3 regions of the Virgibacillus sp. genome follow, and region 2 is predicted to be linked to each of the others. Evidence: riboswitches for the same ligand, from Rfam matches in the RefSeq annotation. Region 2 holds a riboswitch; each other region holds the start of a gene.
The links. A riboswitch is a leader RNA that binds a small molecule or an ion and turns the genes downstream of it on or off. The one in region 2 is predicted to bind S-adenosylmethionine.
Positions count from the first base shown of each region.

Region 1: another riboswitch for S-adenosylmethionine. It lies ahead of metK (methionine adenosyltransferase); the one in region 2 lies ahead of HLX49_RS09380 (homocysteine S-methyltransferase family protein).
Region 3: another riboswitch for S-adenosylmethionine. It lies ahead of HLX49_RS01995 (YezD family protein); the one in region 2 lies ahead of HLX49_RS09380 (homocysteine S-methyltransferase family protein).

Region 1 covers NZ_JABXHF010000023.1:13,769-17,026, forward strand. Annotated here, with positions in the region: gene metK (methionine adenosyltransferase) at 550-1,755, opposite strand; SAM riboswitch class I at 2,091-2,203, opposite strand; gene pckA (phosphoenolpyruvate carboxykinase (ATP)) at 2,530-3,258, shown strand, end outside.
Region 2 covers NZ_JABXHF010000036.1:16,312-19,569, reverse strand. Annotated here, with positions in the region: gene HLX49_RS09385 (VanZ family protein) at 1-140, shown strand, start outside; gene HLX49_RS17100 (DUF4177 domain-containing protein) at 523-741, shown strand; gene HLX49_RS09380 (homocysteine S-methyltransferase family protein) at 875-1,924, opposite strand; SAM riboswitch class I at 2,155-2,256, opposite strand; gene HLX49_RS09375 (methionine biosynthesis PLP-dependent protein) at 2,520-3,258, opposite strand, start outside.
Region 3 covers NZ_JABXHF010000005.1:41,420-44,677, reverse strand. Annotated here, with positions in the region: gene HLX49_RS02000 (bifunctional homocysteine S-methyltransferase/methylenetetrahydrofolate reductase) at 1-1,222, opposite strand, end outside; gene HLX49_RS01995 (YezD family protein) at 1,387-1,560, opposite strand; SAM riboswitch class I at 1,719-1,823, opposite strand; gene HLX49_RS01990 (ABC transporter ATP-binding protein) at 2,257-3,051, shown strand; gene HLX49_RS01985 (hypothetical protein) at 3,044-3,258, shown strand, end outside.

The DNA of each region.
Region 1 (3,258 bases), on a different contig from region 2:
TATAGTAACGTATGGTACGAATCATTTTTTCATTACTATCATACCACACCAAACGTTCGTTAAAAACTTTTAGAAAAACTTGGTATGTGTCAAATTTTTCTCGACATAATTATAACCTCTATCTTTCCAGCACTCTATTTATGTACACTTTTAGTGACCGCTACGAAAAAACACTACGCTTTCCTTGGGCTGGCGCTCAGCCTCCTAAAAAGATTGCTTTTTTTCTATGGGGGCTTCCCGCTGCGCTTTCCCACAGGACAAGGAAAGTTACGTCAGCGAAACATTGCAATCATTTTCGAGGAGTCTCCCGTGTTATCCTCCGCTAGCTTAACAGCATCAACTATCATTCCCCAAACTTCCACTTAACGGGATGGAAAATCTTACAACTACCCCACTATCGCTTGCTGGTCTGCTCATTTCTGTCACCTTTTACAAACCAAGAACCTGAGAATAAAGCAGGGTATTATCGAAAACTCTTTCTTACCTTTCCTTACAGTAAAACAAAAACATGACCTCTCCAGCGACCGAAAAGTCATGCCCTTGCTCACTCTACTGCTGTTCTTTTACTAATGCAATTAATTCTTCTACTTTGTCCGTTTTTTCCCAAGGAAATACAACATCTGTACGCCCAAAGTGACCATATGCAGCTGTATTTCTAAATATTGGCTTTTGTAAATCAAGCATATGAATAATCCCAGCAGGACGAAGGTCGAACAACTTCCTCACAGCTTGAACCAATACTTCTTCACGAACGATTCCTGTTCCGAACGTATCAATAGCAATTGACACCGGTTCTGCTACACCAATCGCATAAGCAAGTTGAACTTCACAACTCTTAGCTAATTTTGCAGCGACAATGTTTTTTGCAACATACCTTGCTGCATAAGCGGCAGAACGATCTACTTTCGTTGCATCCTTACCACTAAATGCCCCCCCGCCATGTCGTGCATAACCACCATACGTATCCACAATAATTTTTCTTCCAGTTAAACCTGCATCACCTTGTGGGCCACCTATTACAAATCGCCCAGTTGGATTGATAAAGTATTTTGTTGTTTCATCTAACAAATGTGCTGGGACTACTGGAAAAATAACATGCTTTAATAAATCTTTTTCAATTTGTTCCACAGTTGCATCTTGATGGTGTTGCGTGGAAATAACGATGGTATCAACTCGAATAGGCTGCCCTTCTTCTCCATATTCTACGGTTACTTGTGTTTTTCCATCTGGTCTCAAGTAATCCAAGATACGCCTTTTACGGACATCTGACAATCGTTTAGCTAACTTATGTGCTAAAGAAATCGGTAGTGGCATTAATTCTTCCGTTTGATCGCAAGCAAATCCAAACATTAAACCTTGGTCACCAGCTCCAATAGCATCAATTTCTTCCTCGCTCATTCGTCCCTGTCTTGCTTCCAATGCCTTATTTACGCCTCCAGCAATGTCTGGAGATTGCTCATCTATTGCCGTTAATACAGCACAAGTTTTAGCATCAAAACCAAACTTTGCTCGCGTATAACCTATCTCCTCAACCGTTTTTCGTACGACTGCTGGGATGTCAACATAAGTAGTCGTAGATATTTCACCTGCCACTAATACAAGACCTGTCGTAACGGTTGTCTCGCATGCAACACGAGCATAAGGGTCCGATTGTAATATTTCATCTAAGATAGCATCAGAAATTTGATCTGATATTTTATCAGGATGACCTTCTGTTACAGATTCAGAAGTAAATAAACGTCGATTCGTAGCCATTTTGCTACTTCCTCCTTTAAAATCAGATACGGAACTCTATATAACGTGAAAATTTACTTAACTGGATGTTTTCTCTGACACACGATAAACAAAAGAAATCTAAAATGATCATTATTATAAGATATGCATATATAATGACAAGAACAAACACTTCTAGTTATCCTGCGCTAGATTACCTGTATACATTTAACAATAGAAAAGCTTGGCTTAAACGCCAAGTTCCTATGGCGAAAGCGGTAGTCTTCCTTATACTATAAGCCCTAATTTTATACTTTTCTACAGTATAAAAAATCCCTTCCTGCTTATCATGAGGAAAGGGAATAGCGATCCTTTCGCTCTTATTGTTCAAGGTTTCGTATGACCTTGCATCAGGTTAGCACCTTTTCACAAATGTGTGATGGTTGCTGGGTTTCTTAGGGACTGTCCCTCCACCAACTCTGAATAAGAGATCCGTTCGCAATTCAGCTTACCTAAATAGTAGGTTCCTGTCAATTAATTTGGGTGTATTTTCAATCACTTTACCCACATACTATTAGAAAAACTTAGCTCGTCACCCAGTCTTATGAAGAAAGCCTTTGTTTTCTTTTATTATATAAACCCTAAAAATTTATACTTTCCTATAGTATAAGAAACACCAGAGAGGCATACTAATTCTTCTTTAATTTTTTATATTTTATCATATTTAGTATGGACTATTTGAATAAATGTGTTATACTATTTACAGATTAAACACATGAACATGAATAAATTTGAGTTAAAAGGCAGGTATTTTTAATGAAAACGGTAGAAAAATCATTTGTAACCGAATTATATGCACATCCTTATTTGTTGTCGAATTTATCTGTACCACAACTTGTAGAAAAAATTTTAGCTAGAAAAGAAGGAAAGTTATCAGCAACTGGAGCTGTTCAATCTGAAACAGGAGCTTATACTGGTCGCTCTCCTAAAGATAAATTTATTGTAAAAGATGAAATGAGCGAAAAGTATGTTGATTGGGGAACGGTAAATCGTTCTGTTAGCGAAGAGACTTTCAATAAGCTTTATCAAAAAGTCGTTGCCTATTTAAAAAACAAGTCGGAAATCTTTCATTTTAAAGGATATGCTGGAGCAGACCATGAATACCGTCTTCCTTTGCAAGTGATTAATGAATATGCATGGCACAATCTCTTTGCCAGACAATTATTTATCACACCTACGAAGGAAGAACTAGAAAAGCATCAGCCAGAATTTACTGTTATATCTGCACCAACATTTAAAGCTAACCCAAAAGTAGACGGTACAAATTCAGAAGCATTTATTCTTGTATCATTTAAACAACGTATTGTATTAATAGGCGGAACCGAGTATGCTGGTGAAATTAAAAAATCTATTTTTTCCGTTATGAACTATTTATTGCCACAACGTAATGTATTATCGATGCATTGCTCTGCTAACGTAGGTAATGAAGGTGACGTTGCCTTATTTTTTGGTTTGTCAGGAACAGGAAAAACTACGTTATCCGCT
Region 2 (3,258 bases):
AATTTGGTAGCTTCGATGTAGATGATCTGCTGTTGAATACACTTGGAGGAGTAATTGGCTATCTACCTTTTTTACTATTTAATACGCTAATCAAGAATAAACAACAGCATAGGCTGGTGAACAGGAGAGGATTTAAATAAGACACTGAGATGCACTTTCAAAAGAGGAAAGTCCACAGTTCTTGTCGAATGATAAAAGTACTCCGTTTCTAAAAGTAATGAAGATGTCGATCTTGCTTCTGGTTAAAAGGAAATAAATAGGATAGATTAATATGCATCTGTACATCCATCATTTTTTCAACTTGTTTAAAAAAGATTATATGTTTATGCTAATGATTTTGGTAATCCTTCTATTTTCCTTCTTTATTTGGGCAGGATTTCCGATTTTTGTTGTGGGAGTAGAAATAGCAAAGATAACGAGCAATGCAATATTCATTCACTTAGCTATCTGCTATCTCTGTATCAGCTGGATTATTAATCTTTTTAGTATATATGAAAAAATAAGGATAATAAAAGCAATCTTATTTATGGAAAGGAGATTCGACGTGGGTGCTGGGAATATGCGGTAGAAACTTGGACATTAGGGATCACTTCAGCTGATCGAGAGGAATTTGAAGATAAATTAAATGAATACGGAAAACAAGGTTGGGAATTAGTAAACGTTATTCCTCAGATTGGTGGGAGTATGGGGGATATTAGTGTGAACTTTAACCAAATCATTTTTAAAAGAAAAGCGATATAAAGAACGTAAAATATAAATAGATGTTCAAATCATATTTAAAGGAACTCCCCGTCACTGCTTTGATGGGGAGTTCCTCTCTAAATCAAAACTTGTCAGCGGATGATATTTTTAAAAATGCTTATCCAGCAACCCTCTAAGCCTTAGTTCGGTATTCTAAATTATGTTTTTTCAACGTTTTGTCAGTACCAAATAAAAAGTGTTTTTCCATATTTGGCGAGTATTTGGAATTAATCGTTTCTTTACCGACAGCTTCTGCAACAGCACGTAACATTGCAGGCGACGCGCCACAGCATAAGCCAATATAGTTCACACCGATGTCTTTTGCTTCTTTCGCCCAAGCGGCTAATTCGTAGCGGTTGTGATAAAGCGGATCAAGTGCCGTTGGGAATGTCGTTTCTGTAGGTAAATGGCAACTGCAACCTCCATCCGGCAAGTTGAAAAAGGTTGGGTGCGCCTCTGTTGTTCGATAAGGTATTGGTAATGCCCCAACATAACCTTTGACTGTATCTCTTATTTTAGCTACAAAGGGCTGGATGGTATCAGGGCCACGGAAGCAATTCATTCCGACGACGAGCGCTCCTTTTTCAGATAATAATTGGCAAGCTTCCTCTACGGTATACCCGTCCCTTAGAATGTTTTCTCCCATAAGACCAAAAGTGATAACGGCTGGGAGTTCTTGTTTCGTAATTTCTTCTAAAGCGATTAGAGCTTCTTCATAATAATAAAATGTTTCTCCATTTACGAAATCAACACCTTCTTCTTTACACCATTGCACCATCTCGGCAAAAATGCTCCTTACTTGCTCTTTGGAAGCTGGGTCATTCGGATCGAAAATATTCGTGTTAGAAATGTTTCCAGCAACGAGTGCTTCTTCTACAGGATGTTCTTTGGCGACTTCTTTTGCTAGTTGAATGGCATTTCTGTTCAACGGCTCGAGCAATTCTTCCTTACCAATAATTCGCATCTTTTCTCTATTCCCATTGTAAGTAAACGCCAGTACGACGTCTGAGCCTGCATTCATAAAATCGCGATAAGCTTGTTTCAGAGCTTGTGGATTATCTAATGCGACTTCCGGTACAAAAGAACCTGCTTGTAAATACCCCCTGCGTTCTAATTCAAATAAATAACCTTCTCCCACAATAACCGTACCTTCCTGCAATCTTTGTTGTAAGCTGCGTTTCATCTTAAACTCCTCCTTTTATTTTGAAACCTTTGCTTTGTAAAAAATGTGGCACGAAGTATGTAGCAAGAGCTACGACTTCCGGATTTAATTCATGGAAAAATTACGCCCACCTTTCATTAAAAAATCGTTTTCTTAGTTGCTTCACCTATGTGAGCTTCCATCGTGAATTATTGGAACATAAAAACCCCCTTCTTATGAATAAGAAGAGGGTAGCTTCCAAATGTTGTCTCTTCTTATCTTCAAGCGTTACGCTTCTGGAATTAGCACAGTGCAAAAGATGCCTGTTGCTGAGGTATCATAGGGGCCAGTCCCTCCACCTCTCTGGATAAGATAAATCCTATAAAGTTGTGGAATAATAAAGATTTACAGTTGGCGATGTTTAAAAACGCCATTAAATTCACAGTGTGTAAAATCTTATCATTCAGAATATGAACTATACTATATACGAAAAAAATAAATGTCAACCTATTTCGAAAATATTTTATAGATTAGAAACTTCTGCGTCTAGTAGTGGATGAGAGCCAACATTTCATTTTCTATGATGTTTTTTTCATAAAAATACAACTTTTATTATAAAGTTCCGGCAAGCCCAAATTTAAAATGCCTGTAATGCGTTCTGCAAATCATGTTTTAAATCATTCACATGCTCTATTCCGACCGAAAAGCGTAATAAACAGTCATCAATGCCACGCTTGGTACGTTCATTAAGGGGAATATCCGCATGTGTTTGTGTCGCTGGATACGTGATAAAGCTTTCCACACCGCCTAGACTTTCGGCGAAGGTAATCAGTTGCATTTGCTGTAAAAAAGGGTCTACCCACTTGCTATCGTGTAAACGAAAAGATAACATACCACCTTTGCCAGGATAAAGCACCTCTTTTATTGCTTGGTGGTTGCTTAAAAAATGGGCTAATTCTCGGGCATTTGTTTCATGCTTTTCCATACGCAAGGAAAGCGTTTTTAACCCTCTAATTAACAGCCAACAATCAAATGGAGAAAGCACTGCCCCAGATGCATTATGCATCATAGCGAGTTGTTCACAAATCGGTTCATTGTTAGCAACTACTATGCCAGCCAATACATCATTGTGCCCGCCGATATACTTTGTTGCACTATGTAGAATAATATTAGCGCCAAGTTCTAAAGGGCGTTGCAAATATGGCGTAAGGAAGGTGTTGTCAACAATAAGTAATAGATTATATTTTTTAGTAAGGTGAGCGATGGAGGCAATATCTATTTCCTGCATTAAAGGGTTTGTCGGTGTTTCAATAAATATTGCTTTTGTTTTGTTAGATATGTTTGCTTCCGTTTCTTTGAAGTTGGTAAAAGGATCA
Region 3 (3,258 bases), on a different contig from region 2:
TTTCATGAATTCCTAAAATATGCAATCCCATTAAATGCGACTGTAAGCCAATTAAATTACGGTCTCGGCAAGCTATATGGACTAACGGTTTGATTCCTTGCTCTTTAATAATCGTTGCAATAGCTGTATTACATATTCGCGGTGTTGCAAGCGAATTATCGGCAAGTGTTACTGCATCGATTCCAGCTTCTTTCAATGCTTGTATTCCCTGCTGGTATTCTGTCATATCTAAATGTTTCGGAGCATCTAATTCAACAATAATGGTATGTCGTTCTTTTGCTAATTCTGCCAGCGATTTTTCTTTTCGTTTCCTTTTTAACATCACCCTATCCTGCTTTGGAAAGTCTACCACTTTTTCAGTAATAGGATTAGTAGCATTCAAGCCCTCAGCTAATGCTTTAATATGGTTAGGTGTTGTTCCGCAACACCCTCCTACTAAACGAACTCCTTGCTCTCTTAATTGGCTGGCACACTCCCTAAAATAATCCGGTTCATTTTCGTAATAAAGTACACCATCGCGATAAGCAGGTAAGCTTGCATTTGGGTAAGCAGCTAAAAAAGCCCTTTTCGGTATAGGAACCGATTGTAAAGAGGTGATTATTTGCGACGGACCAAAACGACAGTTCACGCCAACGAGATCAGCACCTAAAGCTTCCAGTTGTTGTAATGCTTCAGCCAACGGTGTTCCATTTTCCAAAATCCCCGGAACATGCATCGATACATTTGCAATAATAGGGATTTTCGTTTCCTCCCGAGCAATTTCCAACACCATCTTTAATTCATCGAGATTATAATAAGTTTCTAAAATGAGCCCATCTACTCCCTCCAAAAGCAAACAATATAATTGTTCTCGGAAGCTTCGCTTAATTTCCTCTTTTGTTTCGTTTAAAGCTTGAACGCCATGAATACCGCCAATCCCCCCTACAATGGATACTCCTTTTTGCCGAGCTTCCTTTGCAATTTGCACAGCCTTTTGGTTGATCCTTTTCACCTGATCCTCCAACCCATATCGTGCTAATTTAATATAATTTGCACCATATGTATTTGTTTGAATGACTGTTGCTCCAGCATGAATATACGCTTCATGTACTTGTTGAACTTGATTTGGATGGGTTATGTTTAATTGTTCAAAACTTTGATCGATTCCATAGGAATAAAGCATCGTTCCCATAGCACCATCGGCAATTAAAATTTGATTTTGTAATTGTTGTAATAAGCTCATGTCGGTTTCTCCTCCTTTGCATCAAATCATCTGCTCCTACTCATGATAGGTCTTACTAACAGTTCATGCGGAAAAATGGTTTTAACATAGTAAAAGGCATCTTTCACCTTATTAAATAATCGAAAAGGTAAAAGATGCCTTTAGTTGTCTAATCGGCATGTGCTTTATTTGGAATTTTGTAACGAATGATTGTTATTCATATTCGCAAACCGCTTTTTCTCCGTTATGTCAATTTGTGTAACCCTTCCAGCGTGTACAGTAATGACTACAGAACCGAAATCAATTGCATCTAAGCTTTTTCTTACATACTCCCATTGTACTTCATTCAATTTACCCATTTTCCCATCTTCCCTTCTCATGTTATTCAAAGTACAAGTAACCAAACTGGAACTTGTAAAAGCCTAGTGCCCTTGGAAGAAAAGCGCCTGTTCATAACAAAAAACCTCTTCCTTTTGATAAATAAGAAGAGGTGGATTATTTTATAAGTCTATCGCTCTTCTTATCTTTCAGGCATAATGCTTGCTGGAATTGGCACAGTACTTCAACAAAGTCTGTTGCCGAGGTTTCGCTGGGCCAGTCCCTCCACCTCTCTGGATAAGAAATCATCTAATATTAAATTTGTTTAATACTCTACACCGAAAGTGTATTATTGTCAATAATTTATTTATAAAATTTTTGCAAATATTAATACAAATAGGTTTTATACATACATTCTCGAAGCGCTTTTCAGACTTATTCATAGTTGTTCAATAGGATTAAACCTAATTCCATTAGCTGTCGAGCACACTTGTTTGAATATATATTAGATTTTTATGATTCCTTAACACCACCCACAAATTGACTTTTTTTGTTAGATTTTAAATCGTTAATGATAATTAGATTTAACTATCGTATAATGACCATATGAAGGTTGTGATAATTTACTTAATTTCTGTTTCACAAATACAAATGGAAGTAAATTTTTCTTTGATTCCTAGTCACTCATGGACTAGGATACATGGTTCTTAAAATTTTCTAGAAAGCAGGTGAGTTTGATGTATACGGAAAAAGTATTGTCGTTAAGAAATTTATCCATGAGTTATGGAAGTAAAAGCATATTAAATAACATTAATCTCGATGTATATGCTGGACAAATCATTGGGTATATTGGGCCTAACGGTGCGGGAAAGAGTACTACACTTAAAATCATGCTCGGGTTAATAGAAGAATATAGTGGGACGGTAGAACTTTTTGGAGTAGATATTGCTACAAGTGATTACTCCTACAAACGTAAAATTGGTTATGTCCCAGAAAATGCAGAGATCTATGATAATTTAACAGCTAATGAATATTTGACATTTATCGGTGAGCTTTACGGCATGGATAAAAATAAAGCGGCTGCTAAAGCTAAAAGCCTTATGCAACAATTTGACATGGAAGATGTTTTACATACGCGTATTTCTTCTTTTTCTAAAGGAATGCGGCAAAAAGTATTACTTATTTCAAGCCTATTGCATAATCCCGATCTGATCTTTTTAGACGAACCACTAAATGGGCTTGATGCTAATAGTGTCATCATCATTAAAGACATCTTGGAACAGCTTGTTGCAGAAGGAAAGACCATTTTCTATTCCTCACATATTATGGAGGTTGTAGAAAAGATTAGCAATCGCATCGTCCTGCTTAAGGATGGAGAAATTGCAGCAGATGGTACATTTGAAGAATTGCGCGAACAAAATAAGCAAGGCTCTTTAGAAAGTATTTTCAACCAGATAACAGGATTTGATGAACATAAACAAACCGCAGAGAAGTTTGTTCAAATTGTAACTGATGGTGATAATCATGAGTAAATTCTCTTTAAAAATCCTTGATCTGCTACAACCTTTTTTCCATATGCTACGTATTGATTATCACATGATGCGTAAAATTCTTGAGACGAAGCTTACGATGGATGAGCGCAGAATACCGACAGTATTTGCTTCAAATGTATCAAATAAAAAAAAGGATAGCAATCAGTTTGTAAAATCATTATTTATTTATGTATTATACGGGGTCAT